DNA from 3 places in the Pseudoalteromonas sp. SR41-1 genome. Region 1 is predicted to be linked to each of the others. Evidence: predicted binding sites of a transcription regulator. Region 1 holds the regulator's gene; each other region holds the start of a gene.
What was found. Region 1 encodes sigma-54, which starts transcription at its own class of promoters, with help from an activator protein. Its sites were predicted from a motif close to GTTGGCACGNNNNTNGNNT; they were not measured.
Positions count from the first base shown of each region.

Region 2: flgJ (flagellar assembly peptidoglycan hydrolase FlgJ) is a predicted target of sigma-54. The motif match lies at 5,409-5,427, and genes of this name have one in related genera.
Region 3: H5118_RS16375 (BON domain-containing protein) is a predicted target of sigma-54. The motif match lies at 2,724-2,742, and genes of this name have one in related genera.

Region 1 is NZ_JACJEK010000002.1:14,757-22,638, forward strand. It holds gene H5118_RS01520 (YgiQ family radical SAM protein) at 1-549, shown strand, start outside; gene H5118_RS01525 (protein disulfide oxidoreductase) at 720-1,127, opposite strand; gene mgtE (magnesium transporter) at 1,330-2,688, opposite strand; gene H5118_RS01535 (HPr family phosphocarrier protein) at 2,820-3,092, opposite strand; gene rapZ (RNase adapter RapZ) at 3,135-3,980, opposite strand; gene ptsN (PTS IIA-like nitrogen regulatory protein PtsN) at 3,999-4,451, opposite strand; gene hpf (ribosome hibernation promoting factor) at 4,456-4,743, opposite strand; gene H5118_RS01555 (RNA polymerase factor sigma-54) at 4,770-6,269, opposite strand; gene lptB (LPS export ABC transporter ATP-binding protein) at 6,339-7,064, opposite strand; gene lptA (lipopolysaccharide transport periplasmic protein LptA) at 7,061-7,606, opposite strand; gene lptC (LPS export ABC transporter periplasmic protein LptC) at 7,596-7,882, opposite strand, start outside.
Region 2 is NZ_JACJEK010000010.1:13,809-21,690, reverse strand. It holds gene H5118_RS10255 (flagellin) at 1-780, opposite strand, end outside; gene flgL (flagellar hook-associated protein FlgL) at 1,080-2,348, opposite strand; gene flgK (flagellar hook-associated protein FlgK) at 2,351-4,354, opposite strand; gene flgJ (flagellar assembly peptidoglycan hydrolase FlgJ) at 4,356-5,372, opposite strand; gene H5118_RS10235 (flagellar basal body P-ring protein FlgI) at 5,545-6,639, opposite strand; gene flgH (flagellar basal body L-ring protein FlgH) at 6,651-7,334, opposite strand; gene flgG (flagellar basal-body rod protein FlgG) at 7,351-7,882, opposite strand, start outside.
Region 3 is NZ_JACJEK010000020.1:34,058-41,939, forward strand. It holds gene H5118_RS16360 (DUF4153 domain-containing protein) at 1-480, opposite strand, end outside; gene H5118_RS16365 (tRNA1(Val) (adenine(37)-N6)-methyltransferase) at 542-1,240, opposite strand; gene srmB (ATP-dependent RNA helicase SrmB) at 1,316-2,542, shown strand; gene H5118_RS16375 (BON domain-containing protein) at 2,816-3,136, shown strand; gene H5118_RS16380 (mechanosensitive ion channel family protein) at 3,712-4,668, opposite strand; gene yaaA (peroxide stress protein YaaA) at 4,789-5,568, opposite strand; gene tal (transaldolase) at 5,794-6,744, shown strand; gene H5118_RS16395 (DUF3545 family protein) at 6,958-7,146, shown strand; gene ung (uracil-DNA glycosylase) at 7,234-7,882, opposite strand, start outside.

The sequences.
Region 1 (7,882 bases):
GCGTACGATCAATTTAAAGAACTATTTGATAAGTACTCTAAAGAAGCCGGTAAAAAGCAGTATTTAATTCCTTACTTTATATCTGCTCACCCAGGTACAAAAGATGAAGACATGGTAAACATGGCTTTATGGCTTAAATCAAACGACTTTAAGCTTGATCAGGTACAAAATTTTTACCCATCACCTATGGCTAATGCGACGACTATTTACCATACAGAGATGAACTCTTTACGTAATATAAAAAACAACTCAGAAGTTGTTCCAGTACCTAAAGGCGCACGCCAACGTAGATTACATAAAGCTATTTTACGCTACCACGATGCAGCTGGTTGGCCAATGATACGTGAAGCTCTACGTAAAATGGGTAAAGCTAATTTAATTGGTAAAGGGCCTAACTGTTTAGTGCCAGAAGAAGGGCGCGATGAAAAATCAGGTAAAGGTGGTAAAAAAGGTGGGCGTCCGGCACTAACGCGACATACTGGTTTTAGCCAATTTAAAAAGGCAAACACTAAGCCAAAAGTGGGCGGTAATCGTCAAAGCACACGTTAGTAATTTTATTCGCTAATAGATAAGGCTAATTGCGGTACGCGTTTTTTAGCTTTTGTATACGTAAATTAAGTCAGCTTTGCTCTTTATTATCTATATTATTGTAGGTGATAAAGAGTGAGGTTTTAGAGCCCCCCTCTCTTTAGATATCCTGTGCTAAGTTTAGCTTTTTTTTAAAGCATTGATGATAACCACAAACGCAATTTAAGTGACCATAACGGCTGAATGCCGGTGAGTCCTTGCGTCATTTTATTATCTTTTAAGATTATATAAGATGGCGTGACTTGTCCCTGCCAATCGGAAAATATCTCCCCGTGTTGATCGTTAACAGTACTGAAGCTGTAGCCTTGCTCATTTAAATAATCATGCAGCTCTTGATCAGAGCCTGATTTTATCGCGATGCTCACAACAGGGTATTTATTCTCGTTTGCGAGTTCGTTTATGGCAGGGGAGGTAATACTACAAATAGGACACCAAGTTCCCCAAAAATACACAAGCGTGGGTTTATCTTGGCTCATTGCTGCTAAATTAATGTTTTGCCCTTTATAGTCGATTAATTGTAATTGAGGATTTGCTGGCATGACAGGTTGCCGCCACCAATTGACGGCGGTATAAATGACGAAAAATATAGAGCCATATACCAGTAGACTTTTTAATATGGATACGCTTTTTTGTTTTAGCGTTTTTTTAGGTATGTCATTTTTATGTTTGGTATCCGTTGCCATAGCTACTGATTTACCCTAAGTATTTTTGCTGTAGTTTTTTACATTTAAAGCGTTTAATTTATATCAGCAACCATGTAGCAGTACCTAAAAAGGCGAATATACCAACAATATCAGTCACCGTGGTTAGCACCACACTCCCTGCAAGAGCAGGGTCTATATTCATTCTTTTAAGAATTATTGGAATACTTGCACCAGCAACACCTGCCACCACTAAGTTCATAAACATAGCGAAGGCGAGTACGCCACCAAGCATAAAGTCCCACTGCCATAGCGCAATAACACCCGCAATTAATAGTGACCACAAAATACCGTTTAGCGCGCCAATGGCCAGTTCTTTCATCATCAAGAAACGTTGGTTTGTTTGGTTTATATGACCTACTGCAATACCACGGATAACAAGCGTTAATGATTGGCTACCAGCAACACCACCCATAGAAGGGACAATACCGTTAAGCACAGCCAAAATAGGGAGCACATCTAAAGTGCCTTCAAAAAAGCTAGCTACAAAAGCAGCTGCAAGTGCGGTTAGTAAGTTAACTCCTAGCCAAACTGAGCGTTTTTTAGAGCTTTTTAGTACTGGCGCGAATGTATCCTCTTCATCATCAAGACCGGCTAGGCTTAATAAGCTATGCTCGGCATCTTCTCGGATTACATCAACGATGTCATCGATAGTAACACGACCGAGGAGTTGGTCGTTATCGTCCACCACTGGGGCCGATATCCAATTATGACGCTCAAATAATTGCGCTACTTCACTTTCATCCATTGAGATTGGGATAGACTCACAATCTTCATCCATTAAATCGCGGACAATTTTTTCTGGCGGATTAGTTAATAATGTACTCAGCGATAAAGCGCCTATAAAGCAGTTATGTTTATCAACAACATATAAATCATCTGTACCCTCTGGTAACTCACCACGCAGTCTAATATAACGAAGTACAACATCGAGTGTTACATCAGGGCGAATGGTCACCGTATCGGTGTTCATTAGCGCACCTGCTGAACGCTCTTGATATGACAGTGCTTGCGTGGCACGTTCACGGTCTTGAATGTCCATCGCGCTAACAACGTCTTTATAGACGGTATCTGGCAGGCTACGTAATACTTCACCTAAGTCATCGTGGCCCATGTCTTCAGTTGCGGCGGCAATGTGCTTAGGTTCCATTTGGGCAATAATGCCTAAACGAACATCTTCAGATAATTCTTCAAGAACATCACCCTGCACATCAGGATCGACCAATTGCCAAAGCAGTCGGCGAATTTTATGCGGTGATGATTCTAATAATAATGCGGTATCACAAGGAGCCGTTTTTGCGAGCATGCGCCTAACTTGAACAAATTGACCACTATTGAGTGACTTCGTCACCTGCTTTAGTTGCTGTAGTGGATAATCTTGTTCAAAAGCTTCTGGCATTGGCGTCCTTTATAAATTGTTATATTACTTTATGGGGGGAGGTGAGTTAACTGGCGTTACTAACCTATTTATTTTATATATCTGTTTTAATTGAAGCACTAGTAATGCGAATATTGTTTTTATAAAACAGATTATTCTTGTTCATTAAAGCGTTGTGCTATTAATTCTCCAACAGCGTGTAAAGCTTGCTCAGAATCAGGGCCTTTACAAACAACTTTAACTTCTTTTCCTTGGCTACTTTCAAGTAACATTAATGCAAGTACGCTATCGCCTGCTGCTTCTTTGTCATCTTGGAATAATGTAATTGTAGCATCAAATTGTACTGCTAATTGCGCAAGCACAGTAGCTGCTCTGGCGTGTAAGCCTAATTTGTTTTTTATTAAAAAGGTATCTTCACAATGCATAACTTACTCTACCTAAGCTGAACAGGTGATTATTCAGCTATATTATTTTTCTTGTTCGCGATGGCGAATTTTTACATTGGGATGTGTCATTGCAAAACTTTCACCGATAGTTTGCGCTAAATACACAGAGCGATGTTGCCCACCTGTACACCCAATAGCAATGGTTAAATAACTGCGGTTATTTCGTTCTAAATGCGGTAACCACGTTTGTACAAATGTTTGAATTTGCCATGTGAATTTTTGCACTATGCTGTGATTAGCTAAATAGTCTTTAACCGGTTGATCTAACCCATTTAAAGGCTTCAACTCTGGTTCCCAGTGTGGATTTGGTAAAAAGCGTGCATCAAATACGTAGTCTGCTTCTTTTGGTATACCGTGTTTAAAACCAAATGATTCAAATGTGACAATCAGTTGCTTATCTTTTTTACCTAAAATCTTTTCACGAATAGATTCAGCGAGTTGATGAACACTTAAATCAGTCGTATCTATCATAAAGTCGGCGCGAGTGGTTAATACATCAAGTAATTCTTTTTCTTTTTTGATGGCTAAATCAAGAGGCAACGAGTCTATTGATAGTGGGTGTAATCTGCGTGTTTCAGAAAAGCGTTTGATCAATGTCTGATCGTCACTATCTAAATAAAATAACGTAGGGTTTGCAAAGCCTGGTAAGTATTCAAGAATATCGTTAAATTCATCTTGTTCTTTAGGTATGTTGCGCACATCTATGCTAACAGCAATTTTATCGTAGCTATCAGACACACTGCGAACTAATGAAGGTAGTAGGTTTACTGGAATATTATCTACGCAATAATAACCTAAATCTTCTACAACGCGCAAAGCAACCGACTTTCCAGAACCAGAACGGCCGCTTATGATAATTAACTCCATTTAACACCCTTTATAAAACTATGATTGATCGACAATAACTTGGTAAAGCTCAGTATCAGATTTTGCACTGCGTAACTGTTTACAAAAATCTTTGTTGTTTAGTTTATCAGCAATGGTTGCTAGAGTCTTTAAGTGCTGCTGGTTATCGCCATCTGGTACGATGAGTGCGACAAAAATATCAACAGGGCGATTATCGATTGCATCAAAGTTTATTGGAGTTTCGCTAACGAGCACTAAAGCCAAAGGCTCTTCTGCACCGCTCATTCTTCCATGAGGAATAGCAATGCCACGTCCTATACCTGTACTACCTAATTTCTCTCTGCTCATTAAAGCATTAAGAATATCTTGTTGCGGTAAATACGGAAGTTTGTCGTGAGCAAGTTCGCTAATGAACTCTAAAATTCTTTTTTTGCTATTAAAAAGGACCGCAGCTTTGCTGCAGTCCTGGCATATAAGTGAACTTAATTTCATCATATTAGTGTCGAGCAAGCTTCTCTTTGTGTTTGATTACTTGGCGATCGAGCTTGTCGATCAACGAGTCAATAGCGGCATACATATCTTGATGTTCTGTAGAGGCAAATAGCTCAGCACCGCTTACGTGTATTGTGGCTTCTGCTTTTTGATTTAATTTTTCTACATCGAGAATGACATGAACATTGTTAATATGATCAGAGTGTCTTTCAAGCTTCGCAAATTTAGTATTAATATAGTCTCTTAGTGAATCGGTTAATTCTACGTGACGACCAGTTAAGTTTAGTTGCATAAGCATTACCCTCTTAGTTTAGCGTCTTAAATCAGACTTTTACGCTGATTTGACGGTGGAATAGCAAGAGATTCGCGGTATTTTGCGATTGTACGTCTCGCTACTTTAATTCCTTGCTCAGCCAATATATCCGCTATTTTGCTATCACTCAATGGTTTTGCTGAGTTTTCTGCTGCGATTAATTTTCGGATAAGCGCACGTATTGCTGTAGATGAACATTCACCACCGTTTTCAGTACTTACATGGCTTGAGAAAAAATATTTAAGCTCAAATATACCACGGGGTGTATGCATGTACTTTTGAGTAGTTACGCGAGAAATTGTCGATTCGTGCATTTCTACCATTTCAGCAACATCATTTAAAACCATTGGTTTCATGGCTTCAGGGCCATGTTCAAAAAAGCCTTGTTGTTGCTTAACAATACAATTAGTAACTTTTAATAGCGTGTCGTTTCTACTTTCTAAGCTTTTAATAAACCATTTAGCTTCTTGTAAATGTGAGCGAATAAACTGGCTGTCGCCACTTGATTTTACAGTGCGAGACATTGCTGCGTATTGGCTATTGACACGAATTTTAGGCATGCTATCTGGGTTTAATTCGACAACCCAGCGGCCTTTAATTTTTTTAACTGACACATCAGGAATAACATACTCAGATTCTTCCCTTACAATAGTATCTGCAGGTTTTGGGTTGAGAGTATGTATTAGTGTAATTACTTCTTTAAGCTCTTCTTCTTTGAGCTTCGTTTTTTTCATTAATGTACGATAGTCGCGAGCTGCTAATAGATCAATATGCTCGGTTAAAATCATTTTCGTTTCATTAATATAAGGTGTTTCTTTATCAAATTGATTAAGCTGAATACACAAACACTCTTGTAAACTACGTGCAGCAATACCAACAGGATCAAACAGTTGGATGCGTTTTAATACCGCTTCAATTTCATCAAGTTCGACTTCGTTATCATCTTCGTTTTCTTGATTAAAGCTTTCTAAAATCTCTTCGCAGCTTAGTGTTAAAATACCTGAATCATCGACAGCTTCTACAATAGCAATAGCAATAGCTTCGTCTGTAGGGCTAAATGGCGTTAGTTGTAATTGCCACATTAAATACTCATGGAGCGTTTCAGTAGAGGCGCCTTGGTATATTGATTCGTCTTCAGGCATTGGACCTGATGAGGCTGCAGGAGCGGCACTCATGTACTCATCCCAACTGACATCCATAGCCATGTCGTCACTTAGCGTGTCTTTTGCAAGTGCTTCACCAGTATCTTGTTCGTATTCGCTCGGAGCATCATCAGCAGATGCGCTAACAGTTATGTCATCGGTATCAGCTTTTTGCTCGTTTTTACCAGCAGCGTCTTCGGAATAGTCTGCCTCTTCAACCTCTAATAGTGGATTACTGTCGAGAGCTTCTTGTATTTCTTGCTGGAGATCCAATGTACTGAGTTGCAACAAACGAATAGCTTGTTGCAACTGTGGAGTCATTGTAAGTTGCTGGCCCATGCGCAGCTGTAGTGATTGCCTCATGTATCTCTAACAATCCTTTTATGTTGTTATAATTAATACTAGCAGATGCTTAAAGACATGGCGTAAATGTTACAGCCTAAATTGCTCGCCTAAGTAAACATCGCGTACTGTTTTATCATTTAATACGTGTTCTGGAGTACCTGATGCAATCAGCTCCCCATGAGAAACAATGTAGGCTTTTTCACAAACATCAAGGGTCTCTCTTACGTTATGGTCGGTAATTAATACACCAATCCCACGATTTTTAAGATGTTCTATTATTTTCTTTATATCTAATACCGAAATAGGGTCAACACCGGCAAACGGTTCATCCAGTAATATAAATTTAGGATCTGCTGCCAGCGCTCGTGCTATTTCTACACGACGACGTTCTCCCCCCGATAATGCCATACCTTGGCTATCACGAATGTGTTGTATGCTAAATTCATCTAATAAGTTATTGAGCGTGTCTTCTCTGGCTTGTTTATTTAGTTCTTTGCGCGTTTCTAAAATGGCCATTAAGTTTTGATAAACAGTCAGCTTTCTAAAAATCGATGACTCTTGTGGTAAGTAGCCTATGCCTAATCTAGCACGACTATGCATAGGTAAAAGAGTAATATCGTTATCATCAATAGATATTTTACCTTTGTCGCTAGGAACAAGCCCTACAATCATATAAAAAGTCGTTGTTTTACCAGCACCGTTAGGGCCAAGTAAGCCAACTATACTGCCAGCTTGTACTTCAAGGCCGACGTTTTTTACAACTTCACGACCTTTATAGCTTTTTGCTAATAGTTCTGCTTTTAATGTGCTCATGGTTGACCTTTATCGCCTTTTTTACTTTTTTTAGTTTCGATCGGTACTAAAATTGTGTGAACGCGGTCAGTTGAGTTTTCATCTTTTTCGGCACTGATGAGCTGCTGCTCTATGTCGTAGGTAATGCTTTTAGCATTTATTTTTTGTCCGGCTTGCGATACTTGTGCATTACCAACAAGCGTTAAAAAACGCTTAGATACATCATAACGTACTTCGTCAGCACTGGCGCTCATAGTCGTGCCGTCTGATTGCTTTTCTTCAAAGTGCGCAGGGCTACCTGTGGCAATTAATAATTGTTTATTATCACCAAGTTCATCACGTTTGTGTACTTCGAGGCGATCGGCTGTAATGCGGCGATTACCGTGAATAATCTCAACGTTTTTCTCAAAAATACCCACATTAGCTTTCAATTGACCTTCTTGCTTGTCGGCACTTATTGAAATTTGATTGGCAGCAGGTTGCGTGTTTTGCTCTGCAGCACTACTATTAAACGCTAGTATAAGTGTAGGAATTATAAGTGATTTTAATATTTTATTGGTCATAATATATGGTTCGCGTATGGTTAATTAGTTTTATCACTTCGGTTTTCAAGTCGGCTTCTAGGCCTTTACCGGTGATTTTTAAATTGGGTCCAGTGATAATGACGGGTTGCTCCGAACGCATTGTTAATAACTTTATATCAACCTGAATATTATCAGCATTGATTTTGTCTATCATGGCGTTATCGGTTAAATTTTTGGCAACCACATTACCTTCTAAAATTAATTGTTTATCTTCATATAATGTTGCTTCGTCTGCATTTATTTGCCACGTTTGTT
Region 2 (7,882 bases), on a different contig from region 1:
CTCCCCATCATCCACTGATGTGGTAGCTGATGTAAAATCAATCTGCGCTTCTGAACGCGCTTGCGCGGTGACCCCTGTTGAACTTGTGTAGCTATTGATTGAGCTTGCAATCTCTTCTGCTGTTGCTCCTGCACCAACAGCTACAGAGGCATCTTCACGCCCTGAAATAGTATAGCTACCCACTCCAACACCACTATTTGTTCCAGCAGTAGTTCCAGCAATCGCCTCCCCCAAGCCTACAGTAGCACCTTGAAGGTTTACTTGATTTGAGCCAATTTTATCGGCTGCCACACTCGAAAGGGATACGTTAATTGTTTCGTTTGCATTAGCACCTACCTGAAATGCTTTACTGCCGTAACTGCCATCAAGTAACTGTTGACCACCAAACGAGGTAGTATCTGCGATACGTGTTAGCTCAACTTGAAGTGCTGATACTTCTTTTTGCAGTGCTTCACGGTCTTCAGTTGAGTTGGAACCATTTGCAGCTTGCAGGGCAAGTTCACGCATACGCTGAAGTATGTTAGTTGACTCACTCATTGCACCTTCAGCGGTTTGCGCCATTGAGATACCATCGTTGGCATTACGCTGAGCAACTGATAAACCATTAATTTGTGAGGTTAAGCGGTTTGAAATTTGTAGGCCTGCCGCATCATCTTTTGCGCTATTAATACGCATACCTGATGACAAACGCTCCATTGACGTTGCTAGGCCTTCGCCAGATTTTGTTAAGTTACGTTGTGCGTTTAATGACGACACATTAGTATTTACTGTTAATGCCATTTTACCATCTCCTAGGTTTAAACAGAGTGTGGTTCAACACGATTTAACAGGAACCACTGTTCGATAATTTCTTACAATAAGAAAAGCATTTACTGTGCCAACTTTAATTTATTTTTAAGCGATTGTTTTTTATAGACAAAAATAGGTTCTGCTGAATTGTAAATAATTAGTGAAGTTATTTAGAAGGGGGTGACATTTTTTTGCCGCGATTTTGTAGCCAATTTTTGCCGCAAAGTATTGCCGCTTTAAAGTAGGTAAAGCGGCAAGGTATTTCTGCTTATAATCTGCTTATAACTTGCTTATAAGTAATCGAATAATGAAAGGTTAGTTAAACGGCCAAAAGTAGCTTGCGATGCTTGCAGTGCCGTTTCTTGTTTAGTCAGTTCGCTAATAGCTTCTGCCATATCAACTTCAACTAAGTTAGAGCGATTACTTTTATTTTGAATATCGAGTGCTAAGTTTGAATCGCTTACTCTTTCAAGCGCGTTCATACGCCCACCTAAACTTGCTTGGGTAAACACGACTTGCTCGCTGGCGTTTTGTAATTGCACTAAGCCATCAGCAAGTACTTGCTGAAAGTCATCACCTTCAAGTGTGCCATCGTTAAGGCCGGTAATAAGTGCTTGTAGTGTATTGAGTACGTTTTCTTTGCCTGGTTTTTCAAGGCTAAAATCGAGTTGACCTGGTGCTGTGCCTTCAAATTCAATTTTCATACCTGCAAAGTCGATAGGCTCATCAGTAACTTCACCTGTTACTGCGGGGGTTAATGCTGCGCCGTCTCGGTATATTTCGTAGGTTTGTGGATCTGTTGCTGTAGCACCTGGGCTTACTAATACACTATATGTATTTGCAGTTGCTAGAGCTGTTGGGTCTGCGTTGTAATTTGCTTGATGAAACTTGTCAAACTCAGCTTGCCCGTCAACATACACTGTACCAGCCGTTACGTTATTAGCAGGTACTAGTGTAGGAATTGAAGCAACATTTGATTCTACATTTAATCGCGCGTTAGTTTTTTCAAACGTATCAAAGCCGTTATCACTCGCTTTAATTGATACACCTTCAGCTATAGTTATTTGGTGCTGGCCTTGGTCGCCATTATAGGTGTACATACCCGCTGCAGAATCAAACTGATAAGGCTGCGTGCTGTCTTGGTATCCTGAAAATATAAATTTACCGTCTTCTGATCGGGTGTTCATTAAGTTAGCTAACGTTTGTTGAATGCCACTAAGTTCTGATGCAAACGTCTTTAAATCATCTTTAGTATAAACACCATTACCCGCCTGAATAGTGAGCTCTTGCGCTTGTTGAATATTACTATTTATACTTTGTAATACGCTTTCTTCAGTTTCTAGGCGGCCATTTAGCTGATCGATATTTTTAGTGTATTGCTCATTCGTTTGTATTTTATTTGAATACAACATAGCTTGCGAAATAGCAGCTGGTGCTTCTGAGGTGGTTAAATACTTTTCACCTGTTGTTACTCGCTCTTGAGCATTTGCAACACCTTGTTGGTTGTCGAGTATTTTATTTATGTTGTTTTGGTACATTAAATTATTTGATAAACGCATAATTACCTCGCCGCATTTAATAAGGTGTCAAAAATTTCTTGAGCTGCTGCTAAAACTTGTGCTGATGCTGAATATGATTGTTGAAAACGCAGTAAATTTGCGGCCTCTTCATCTAGGTTTACTCCAGATAACGACTCGTACCATGCCTCAGATTGCTGTGCTAGAGCATCAAATGCAGCCCCACTTGTGATTGCTTGGCCGGTTATAACACCTATATCACTCACTAATCCTGAATAAGCTTGGTTGAACGTTTTATGGTTGTCGGCCGTTGCTGTTGTTTCTACGTTTAAGCGTACTAACTCACCATTTTGTAAATCAGCTAATTTTAAGCCATTACGGTTATCATCAAAGCCGCCTTCATTAAACTCAAGTGTAAAGGTGTCGCCTGTTGCTGGTGTACCTTCTATATCAAAATCGAATCCGTAGGTATCAAATGGAGCGCCCGCTTGCGATAACATTCCTTTTGCAGGAGGCGTAATAGTAAAAGTACTCGTTCCGCTATTATCCGTAATTTGATATTCGTTAGCATTACCTGTTTTAACAAGCGTTATTTCGCCATTCGTTAAGCCTGGTGCTGTAGTAAAACCACCGGAGGTAACACTTGTTACTTCTCCCGCTGAAATAGTAGCGGTGCCTATATTATTTAAATCGTTAGCAGTACGGATTGGCGATGCTAGTGCTAAATCTTCTGCGCGCCCTGTTGCAAGTGTAATACTTGAAGCAGCATCTGAATTAAGCTTTATTTGAAATTGATCACCCTCAACACCTGCCCCAGATACATTTACTTGAAGACCAAATGATTCGCCTGAGGTAATAGTCGATGAATCAATAACACCTGACGATATATCAGCAAGTGAAGGCTGCCCCAGCGGATCCCCTTTGTTATCTATAGGCTGAATACTTACTTCATTAGCATTGCCTGTATAGGTAATAATAAAATCACTGGCAGGGAGTTCACTGCCCTTACCTGGCTCTACCGTTGCAGTCATACCGGCAGTACCTGTGTTAGCTTGATACGCATAAGCGCCAACGGTAGGAATATTAAAAATATTACCACCTAGCTGACCTGTTGCATCCATACCCAATTTGTTTTGTTCGTTAAATGCATCAGCTATCGCTAAGCCCATTTGGCCAATTTGGTTTTGCGCAGGGACTAATATGTCATCTCTAAAAGCAAGTAAGCCGCCAATTTTGCCTTTAAGCTTACTTACATCAACTTCAAGCGGCACTGCTTTGCCACCATTAACGTCAAGCGTGAATTCTTTAAAGTTAGGATCAGGATCCCCTGTCATCGAAAATAAGTTAAATGCGCCATTTTGCATAACCACCGCTTCGCCTGTGCCCATAAAAACGAGTTTTTCGCCATTTGGACCATCAAGCGTTTCTATGTCTATTAGCTCTGATAAGTCGCGTATTGCTTTATCGCGTTCGTTATAGGTAGAGCTCGCATCTGCGGCGTTATTAGTGCCATTAACTGCTGCAATATTTTGATTTAGCGTGCTAATACTTTGAATTAGTGAGTTTGCTTCATCTGAAAATATTTCGAGCTGCTCGTTTACTATACTTTTTTGATCAAGCACGATGCCCGAAAGTCTATCCATTTGATCAATTAAGCTTTGCGCATCTGTCATTACTAATGAGCGGGCAACGGTAGACGACGGCTGATTTAGCGCTTCTTGCACGTTATTAAATAAAGAGTTAATTCCGGTCGAAAGGTTGTTCGACTCTTCAGAAAAAATAGTATCAACCCGATTAGCCTCAGTAACAAATTGATCAAAAAACGATTTATTAGAGGTGTCACGATTTAGCTGTGACTGAGCAAACTCGTTTAGTAATCGGTATGTTTCGCCTCGCCCTACTTGGTTATCAACCATAGTGGTAAATTCAGTACGCTCACGTACGTAGCCTACGGTATTTACATTGGCAATATTTTTACTTGTCGTTTGCAATAGCTCCGAGCTTGCTCTAACCCCAGAACTGGCAATGTTCAATAAATTAAACGACATGTTACTCTACTCCTTGGCGGATCACGTTTGCCGCAATGTCTTTTAGCTGACTGCTATTGAGCACTTTTTTTATTTTGCTGGCATAATTTGGATCGGTTGCATAACCTGCTTTTTGTAATGAATCTAAAAAGTCATTTGGTTTTGCTGTATTTTGTAATGCTTCTTTGTAGCGTGGGTTTTGCGTTAAAAAATCAACGAAGTCGTTCACGCTATCTTTAATTGAATCGTAGGCTCTAAAGCTGGCTTGTTTTTTAACGGGTGTGCCTTGCTCAAACTCAAGCGTTACTTTGCTTGCTTTATCGCCTTCCCAGCTTTTATCCGACTTAATATTAAATAAGTTATTTGAGCTGCCACCGTCACTTTTATTAATAATGTGTTTACCCCAACCGGTTTCAAGTGCCGCTTGAGCAACCATTACCGCTGGGTTTAAACCTATTTTTTGCGCTGCAGTTTTAGCGTGTTCCCACACTGAACTTATAAACTCTTCTGCATTTTTAAATGTTGGGCTATCGGTTTTAGACTCTGCAGTATCGACTTTAGGCTCAGCAATATCGGCTTTAGTACTCTTAACGATAAGATCGGGTTGCTTATTTTTTTGCTCATGAGGAAGAGCTGATCCGACTTGCGTATCGCTGAAAATATCGTTGGTTGTTCTAAGCACCGAGCCTGGCATAAAGTTTTTAGACTCAGGCGATAACTGCTGAACAATTAAATCGGCAAGGCCTAACGAGCCATTTGATGAAAGCTCTGTAGAAAGTTGCTGATCGTGCATTTCTTCAAAAAACTTTACGCCACTTGAATTAAATGGGCTGTCTTTGTCTTCAAATGCTTCGTTAGCTTTGCGCATTCCTTTGAGCAACATTTGCGTAAAAATAGCTTCAAATTGTGCGGCCGCTTTTTTGAGCGCAGCTTTAGAAGCATCAGTTGATGCATCGCCACTCGTTAAGGCTTCTTTACGAAGTGAATCTAAGTTGCCTAAATCAAAAAAGTTTTGTTTATCGAGGTGATTAGTTTCCATCGGCTTTTTGACACAAAATGAATAATGCAGTTAAAAATGCAAAAATTGAGCCACTACCGATAAAACAAGGAAGATAAAAATAATAAACTTAAGTTGCTGTAAATAAAAAGCCCTATATCTTGTTTCAAAAATATAGGGCTTAAGTAATACGTTATTTATTGGCTTGAGTTATTTATATAACAACTAACTGTCCGTTAATTGCGCCGGCTTCTTTTAGTGCTTCTAAAATAGCCATTAGATCACCAGGCGCTGCGCCTACTTCGTTAATTGCGCGAACTAAATCATCAAGGCTTACACCTGGATTAAATACAAAGGCGCGCGAGTCATCTTGATTTACATCAATAATGCTCTGCTGCGTGACAACTGTATCACCGTTTGCTAGCGGGTTTGGTTGTGACACGTTTTGTTGTTCTGCAATTGTTACTGTTAAGCCACCGTGAGTTATAGCGGCAGGCTGAAGCTTAACGTTTTTACCAATGACAATTGTACCAGTGCGCGAGTTAACTATAATTTTAGCGGCCATATCAGCTGGCTTAAATTCTAAGTTTTCGAGTGTCGATAAGTACGATACACGTTGGGATGCATCGCGTGGAGCTATAACACGAATAGAAACAGAATCAATTGCCTGTGCGCTATTTGGGCCAACTAAGTCATTAATTGTTTTTTCTAGGCGTTTTGCCGTTGTAAAGTCTGGGCGGTTTAAATTAAAAGTAATGTAATCGCCTTGCATAAATGGGCTTTCCACGGCGCGCTCAACTGTAGCGCCATTTGGTATACGACCAACTGTAGGGGTGTTAATTACAACTCTACTACCATCAAGGCCTTGTGCGCCTAAGCCACCGACAATTAAACTACCTTGTGCAATTGCGTACACGTTACCGTCTACACCCTTTAAAAAAGTTTGTAGTAAAGTACCGCCACGTAAGCTGCCTGCACTACCAATAGAAGAAACCGTAATATCAATTGCTTGCCCAGGCTTTCTAAATGCAGGTAGTTCTGCATGCACCGCCACAGCGGCAACATTTTTAATTTTAGGGCTTTGAGTTGAGGGTAGCGTAATACCAAAGCTGTTTAACATGCCTCTAAAACTTTGTTGTGTGTATGAGTTTTGCTCGCCAGTGCCTGGCAAACCAACTACTAAGCCATAACCGACTAATTGGTTAGAGCGTACGCCTTCAACCATAGACACATCTTTTATGCGCTCAGCACTGGCAGTAAACTGCCAACCTAATAACACAACTAAACATAAAGCTTTAAGGCTATTCATGTTGTTACCCTCTAAAATGGAAACAGCGAACTGCTAAAGAAACGTGTAAGCCAACCAGGACTTTGCGCCTCTTGCGTTTGCCCTTTACCTGAGTATTGAATACGTGCATTAGCAATACGATTTGATTCAACCGTATTATCGGCGCTTACGTCTTGAGGGCGTACTAGCCCTTCTAAACGAATAAACTCTTCGCCGGTATTAAGCGTTAGCCATTTTTCGCCGCGTATAACTAAATTACCGTTAGGTAAAACGCGCATTACATTAACCGAAATATCGCCCACTAAGCTGTTTGACTGGTTTGATTTTGAATCACCCGTAAACGACGAATCACTACCAATACCAAACTGGATACTATCGCCACCTATATTTACAGGTAGACCACCTAAGCCAATCACTGGGTCTAAGCTTGCGTCAGTTTCTTTGTCTGTTTCTGTTTTAGCGGCTTTTGTTGCTTGAGTAGACTCTTGCAATTTAACCGTAATTATATCGCCAGTACGTAGCGCTTTTTTATCAGAATATAAGTCGTTTGATGTATGAGTATTAAACAGTGAACCTGTGGCTACCAGCGGCTCTAAGATAGGCTCGGGGTACATAGGTGCGTAGTAAGGGTCGTCCTGCACTACCTCACTATTTTGCGTAGACATACAGCCACTTAAAAATAATGTGCCCGCTGCAAATAAAATAATATTACGCATAATTCCCCCTATTCTATTAAAGCTGTTGATTGATGTAACTCATCATTTCGTCAACGGCCGAAATTACTTTTGAGTTCATTTCGTAAATACGCTGAGTTTCGATTAGATTTACTAGCTCTTCAGTTACATTTACGTTTGAAGTTTCAAGAGAGCCTTGAATAATGCTACCTAACCCTTCAACACCCGGGTTACCTTGTACCGGTGCACCACTTACAGCGGTTTCGGTATAAAGGTTTTGACCAATTGGCTCAAGGCCCGATGGATTAATAAAGTCACTAATTGTTAGCTGACCAATTACAACGTTATCGGCTTGACCTGCAACACGTACAGATACTTCGCCGTCTTGCGAAACTGTAATTGATTGCGCGTCATCAGGTACATTCATTTCTGGCTGAATAACGTAACCAGCGCCCGATGTTACAATTCGTCCATCGCCATCAGTAGTAAACTGACCATTGCGCGAGTAAGCAATATTGCCATCTGGTTGCAGTACTTCAAAAAAGCCTTCGCCAGAAATCATCCAATCTAGTGAGTTTTCGGTGGTCAAC
Region 3 (7,882 bases), on a different contig from region 1:
TAAATTTAGTATTCCCCAAAAAATAAGTACGAACAGCCAGCATTCTCCAAAAATTATAAAATTACGCCAAGAGAGCTTAAACAAACGACTGTAGCTAACATTTTCTGAACTACCAAATTGTTGAATGTACATAAGGCCTTTAAAGCCAGCTATTAAACTAGTAAAAATAAAAACGGATATTAAATTGCTATTACTTACGTACTCTTGAGGCTCTTGCTGAAAGCCTGCATACGCACCCAGTAAAGATAACAACAAGGAAAAAGGAAGGATTAAAAGTAACGACGTTTTTATATTATTTTTATTAACGGTCATTAGCATTAATAAAGGAAAGCTCATAGAAAATGTAATAAGTGAGACTAACCATGTAGGGCTTGTTGCTGGCCACACATTATTTTCTATACTGCTATATAAAAGGGTAAGAGCAATAGCCTGTACTACGGCAAGTATAATTATAAAAGATTTTGGTAACTGACTATCCATATCTGTTCTCAACAATAGGTTTTAGTCAGTTTGCGTTATTCGTTCCTATTTTACAATTGCTTCACATTTTCAAATAAAATGCTTTGCACAGGGCTATATAATCAGCGGTGTAGGTATTATCTAAGTTTCTAATACACAGGATTGATGATTCTATATCGCTTTTTACGTAGCTAAATGTCATTAAACTGCGGCTAATATCTTTGTTGGGCGTGGCTTTTACTTGGCAGTGAGTATTTAAATAAAGCCCATTTTGAATAGCAAGCTCAATAAATAATGCGCCTTCAACGCTTGGGAGTATTAAGCTAAAGCGGGAACCACTATGGCTTAAATGTTTAAAGGCATTAATTAACTCTTCAAAACTTAATCCGTCGGTATGGCGTGCGGCATTACGCGCAGCATTATCGCCTTTTAAACTGTGATTAAAATACGGTGGATTAGAGATAGCAACATCAAATTTAACTTCACTACTAAAGCGTTGAATAGTTTGGTGCGTAATACTTATAGTTGGCCACGGACTATTAGCTACATTTTGTAATGCTTGGGTATAGGCGCTTTCGTCAATTTCTACCGCAGTTATATCAAGCTCATTACTGCGCTGCTTACACATTAGTGCTAGTAAGCCGGTGCCGGTGCCTATATCAAGTAATGACTTTGCGCCACTTAAGTTAGCCCATGCACCAAGCAAAATGCCATCGGTAGAAACTTTCATTGCACAGTGGTCGTGTTCAACTTTAAATTGTTTAAATACAAAACCAGACATTTTTTCACCTTTTCATTCACCAAGCGCAGCATAGCGCGTATAATCAGGGTAATTGTCCCTTATTTTAGACACTCTATGCAATTTTCTGAATTTGATCTTGATAACAAGCTACTCGATGCCATTAATAAAATGGGCTACGAGACGCCAACCAGCATTCAACAACAAGCTATTCCTGAAGCACTACAGGGGCGCGATATTTTAGCATCTGCGCCTACTGGTACAGGTAAAACAGCGGCATTTTTAATTCCAGCTATTCAGTACTTACTGGATTTCCCACGTCGTGACCCTGGTTTTGCGCGCGTACTCGTTATGACCCCAACTCGTGAGCTGGCTTATCAAATTCATGAACAATGTGAACTGCTAGCTAAACGCACACACCTAAAAATTGGTGTAGTAACAGGCGGTATTAACTACGGCACGCATAAAGAAATTTTTGAAAAAAATAATGATATTTTAATCGCCACACCAGGTCGATTAATGGAATACCTAGAAACCGAAAACTTTCATGCTGAACATGTAGAAATGCTTATTATTGATGAAGCAGATCGCATGTTAGACATGGGTTTCAAAAAGGAAATGAGCCGTATTTGTGACGAAGCTAAAAATCGTCGCCAATGTTTTTTATTCTCAGCAACACTTGAAGGTGACAGCGTAGAAAGGTTTGCTGAAAAAACATTAAACGACCCAGCTCTATTAGAAGCCGAATCGTCACGTAAAGAAAAGGCTAAAATTCACCAATGGGTACATTTAGCCGACGATTATCATCACAAACTTGAGTTGTTAGTTAATACGCTAAAAAACCCTGACGTAACTAAAGCGATTGTGTTTGTTAAAACTCGCGAACGCTTAGAAACATTGATTGGCGAGCTAACCAATAACGGCGTTAAAGCAGCTTGGTTACGCGGCGAAATGCCACAAGACAAACGTATGAAAGCCATGGAAAACTTCCACAGTGGCAAAACACGTATCTTAATTGCTACCGACGTAGCTGCACGTGGTATTGACGTATCTGACATTAGCCACGTTATTAACTTTGATATGCCGCGCACTGCCGACGTATACGTACACCGTATTGGTCGTACTGGCCGTGCTGGTAAAAAAGGGATTGCAATATCATTAGTTGAAGCACACGACATTGGTATTTTGTATAAAGTAGAGCGCTACGTTGAACAAAAACTAAAACGCCGTGTAATTAAAGGTGTTGAGCCACAGCATAAAGAAGCTAAGCCGCCGGCTAAAAAGCGTAAAGATCCAGTAAAAATGAAAGCCAAGAAAAAGGCCAAGGTTAAAAAGAAAAAGTAACCTAACATATTTTTATTCTAAGCCGACTTTTGTCGGCTTTTTTAATGCAAGCCTTACAGGCTCTGGTGTTTGTACCTGTTACATATGTAACCCAAGCATGTAACTCATACTCATTTAAATGTAATTTTTGCCCACCTTAATTCCCACTTAATAAAATTACCTTATATTTCATAGCGTTAATATTGGCACCGAAATTGTAACTACAAAGATAACCTAGCCGATGGAATTTCCATTTTGTGGCTGCACTATTCACCGTAATGTAAGGATTAAGTTATGAACCGCTTCAAGTTAACTATCGCTTTAGTATCATTTTGTTGTTTATTTTTATTAGCTTGCGCTACAAAGGTAAGTGCAGCAACCAACATGGCCGTAGTAAGCAGTGTAGCCACTCAACCTAACCTACAACAAACTATCACCAACACCCTACGAACTAACCCTAACCTGGCGTTAAGTGATATTCGTGTGCAGGTAAAAAATGGTGAAGTAGATTTATACGGTGAAGCACAAACTGGTTTTCAGCGCGCACTAGCTCAAAAATTTCTAGAAAATATAGATGGGGTTAAAATCATTCGTAACAAAATTAGCGTTATTTAATACGTACCACAAAAACCTATTTGTATAACTAATTCATAAGCGCGGCTTGTTACTCCAACACAAGCTGCGCTTTTTTATATTCAGTTTAAGGCAAGTTTTGCTGCTGTAAAAAAGATAAAATAAAGCCTAAGCAATACGATTATTCCTCCCCTTAAAACGATAGCTCACACTTATACTTAAGAAGATAGATTTAGAATTGACGCTAGCGTGTTTGTCTTTGCTCTTTTAACCCTTAAGTTAACCCAATTGATACTGAAAAAGCTTACACAGATTCTTTAGCCGACCTAACGGGCTTAAAAAGGATGATTTATTTAGTTATTGAAATAGATGAGAGCGTTTTTTCAGAGTGTGCGGCAAGGCAGTAAAAAAATCGTTGGGTAAACACTAATCTTACTTGTTAATACTCCCATGGCCAAACGCAACTAATCTGAATTGATATTCAATAAACACAAAACTAGGTATTTAAACTTTTAGCTAATAATCCATTTATAAAAAAGCGCAATTTTACTCTGTAAAATTGCGCTGTTGGTAAGTAACTATTTCCCAATGCTTTTGCCTAATGAGTTTTAACTAAATTACTCACTTTGGCTAGAGTCAGCACCGTCGCTACTGTCTTTATTGGATGACTGCTGGCTTATTTTATCGCTTATCATGGCATCGAGTTTCTCACCGCCTTTAATACCAAAATCTAAAGTACGAATTGGGAAAGGAATACTAATATCAGCTTCGTCTAATGCTTGCTTAACGGCAACAACACCTTTGTGGCGTACCGTCATAAAGTCAGGCTCGCCTGGGTATTTAATCCAAAACCACACCAGTAAGTTAATGCTGCTGTCGCCAAAACCTTCAGCGTATACAGCGGTTTCGTCTTTACGTATTACAAAGTCAAATTCGTTAATTTTATCGACTATAACGTCTTTTGCTTTTTCTATGTCGTCGCCATACGAAATACCTACGGGTACTTCTATACGTCTTATACCTAGCGTGGTGTAATTTTTTAGTACATTTCTAAATAAGACTTTGTTTGGTACAAGTATTAGTTGCCCGTAAAAGCTCTCTATTAGCGTGTTACGTAGGTTTATAGAATGCACCGAACCAAACACATCATCGGTTTCTATTACATCACCTGTTTTAAATGGCTTGCGTACACCCATTGCTATACCAGCAATTAGGTTTTCTGTCATGTCTTGAAACGCAAAACCAATGGCTAAACCCACAATACCCGCACCAGCAAGTAGCGAAGTAACAGTGCCTTTTAAGCCAACAAAATCGAGCGCTATAAATAAACCTATGCACAACACAATAACTTTAAATATTGACGCCATTAAGTCGGCAATTTGCGTTGAATCGAGAGAGCGGCGCAACACGTTTTTCATCAGCTTGCCAGCAAAGCGCGCCAATATTGAAAATACTATGGCAATTACAATTGCCACTATAAAATTAGGGATATGGCTGATAACAACATCAAACCACCCTCCGAGCTTTTCTTCTATTAGTTTTTCGGCTTCGCCAACTGACGGAATACTGATCATTTTGTTTGCACCTATTTAATTAATAATCTCATTAATATTAGATATAGTTGCAAATATAACGCCAGTATCAAAAAAGCCATGCAATGCATGGCTTTTCAATTGTTTATTTAAGCTTATGACCTAATTTTGTTCGTCACGCATAAATACCGGCTCAAGCTCTTTAACTGTTGCCTCAGGGCTAAAGTAATAACCCGCCACAGTAAACTCTTTAAGTTGGCTTAATTGCGTTACTTTATTTTCGATAATGTAGCGCGCCATCATGCCGCGTGCTTTTTTAGCGTAAAAGCTAATTACCTTGTATTGACCGTTTTTACAGTCTTTAAAGTGTGGGGTAATAATTTGTGCATTTAATGCTTTTTTATCTACCGCTTTAAAGTATTCGTTTGAAGCAAGGTTAACTAAGTATTGCGCGTCTTGTGCTTTTAATACGTCGTTTAGTTTGTTCGCTATTACGCTGCCCCAAAACTCGTATAAGTTTTTGCCACGCGAGTTTTCAAGCTTGGTGCCCATTTCAAGACGGTAAGCTTGCATTAAATCAAGTGGTTTTAATAAGCCGTATAAGCCAGAAAGGATACGTAAATGGTTTTGTGCGTAATCAAGCTCGCTAGCTTTAAGCGTGCTTGCATCTAAACCGCCGTATACATCGCCATTAAAGGCAAGCACTGCTTGTTTAGCATTACTTTGTGTAAACGGCTGCGCCCACTCGCTAAAGCGTGCTGCGTTAAGCCCAGATAGCTTATCGCTAATTTTCATTAAACTACCAATTTGCGCTGGTGTTAGTTCACGGCATACTTTCATGAGCTCTTCGCTGTGCTCTAGTAATTCAGGCTGAGTGAACTTGTCTGTTGCGGGTGGCGTTTCGTAATCAAGATTTTTTGCAGGTGAAATAACAGTGATCATAGTTAGCTATTGACTTGTAATTTATTTAGTGTCAATTTCAACATTAAATGAAACGAAAAGCACGTTTTGTTTAAATAAATCCTCTCTTAATAACCCATGCATTGCCGTTTTTCTATTGATAAGGACATAAGACCTATCAAGCATTGTCACACTGTTGCAGTATGGATTGTATATATTAAGAGTGATTAGATTTTTCTTTTAACTTGCTTGGAATGAGGAAAGCAAATGACTTCAGCTCTACAAAGGCTAAAACAACATTCATCTATCGTAGCCGACACTGGTGATATTGAAGCTATTAAAAAGCATCAACCAGAAGATGCAACTACAAACCCGTCGCTTTTATTAAAAGCGAGCGAGATTGAAGCATATAAGCCTTACCTAGATAAAGCTTGGAGCTATGCAAAAGAAACCGAGCAAGAGCCAGCTAAACAACTTGAACTAGCATGCGATTACTTTGCCGTGTTACTTGGTAAAGAAATTAGTGAGATTGTACCTGGTTATATTTCTACTGAAGTAGATGCACGCCTTTCGTTTAATACGCAAGCGACTATTGATAAAGCACATACCCTACTTAGCCTTTACGAAAAAGAAGGTGTAAGCAAAGATAAAATTTTAATCAAAGTAGCGTCTACGTGGGAAGGCATTAAAGCCGCTGAGCAGCTAGAAAAAGAAGGTACTAAATGTAACCTTACTTTACTATTTAGCGATGCCCAAGCTCGCGCATGTGCCGATGCAAACGTATTTCTAATTTCGCCATTTGTTGGTCGTATTTTAGATTGGCATGTTGCTAACGGTATGGAAAAACCAACCGATCCGCTACAAGATCCAGGTGTTCAGTCTGTACGCAGCATTTTTGAATTTTACAAACGCCATGATTACAAAACAGTTGTGATGGGTGCAAGTTTCCGTAATACAGGCGAAATTATTGCTCTTACTGGTTGCGACAAGCTAACTATTAGCCCTAATCTTTTAGAAGATTTAGGTAACCTTGAAGGCGCACAGGAATACTTGCTAGAAACAGATATTCCTAAAGAGCCAAAACCAGAGCCACTTACAGAAGCGCAGTTCCGTTGGTTACATAACCAAGATGCTATGGCTACTGAAAAACTAGCTGAAGGTATTCGCTCTTTTGCTGATGCACAAGAACAACTAGAAGCGCGTTTTAAAGCAATGTAATTTGCTATAATCGTGTTTTAGAAAACGTCGCAATAGCGGCGTTTTTTTATGCCTAAAATAGGCTACTTCTCTATTTAACCTTCATATAATCTTCGTATAAACCTTCATCAATTAATCACACTTATGTAACATAACTGTCACTTTTTTATTCTATTTTACCTAGGCCTGTGGTATAGGTATTCTTGAGGTCAATAAAATCAATAGGAGAAGTTCATGGATAGCCTAAACGATATATTAGAGATATTAGAAGGACCAGATACAACAAGAAAAACCTCTCAGAAAAATAAAAAAAGAAAATGGCGTGAAATAGAAGCAATAAAAGACAAACAGCGCCTACGTAAAGAACTACAAGAACTAGACTACTTTACAGACAGTATTGCAATTGATGAGCTCGATTTTTAATTCAATACGCCCCAACTAAACAAAAAGGCTTCCAGAATCTGGAAGCCTTTTTTAATGATTTAAACAATTTGAGTTCTTTAGAATAAATTAGATTTGCCAGTTAATTGGCTTATTTTTTTTGGCTTGCAATAACTCATTCGTTTGTGAGAAATGCTTACAACCAAAAAAGCCTCTATGCGCCGAAAGCGGCGATGGGTGCGGCCCTTTTAAAATATGATGGCGAGCGCTATCTATGTCTTTACCTTTTTTTTGTGCATGTGCCCCCCATAAAATAAATACCACACCTTCGCAGTGCTTATTAATATGGGCAATTACATTATCGGTAAATAGCTCCCATCCTAAATGCTTATGTGAATGCGCTTGCCCTTGCTCAACGGTCAATACTGTATTGAGTAAAAACACGCCCTGATCTGCCCAGCTTTGCAGGTAACCATGCTCAGGAATAATAAACCCGCTGATATCGACAGCTAACTCTTTGTACATATTTTTAAGCGACGGTGGCAGTTTTTTTACATCAGGCAATACCGAAAAACACAAGCCATGCGCTTGCCCTTCCCCGTGGTATGGGTCTTGTCCTAAAATTACAACGCGGATGTCATTAAGTGCGGTGGCATCAAAAGCACTAAATACTTGAGCTTCAGGCGGGTAAACAGCAACACCTTCATTGCGGCGATTAGCCACATACTCTAACGTTTGCTGCATGTAAGGTTGCTGTAATTCACTTTCTAAAAATGTA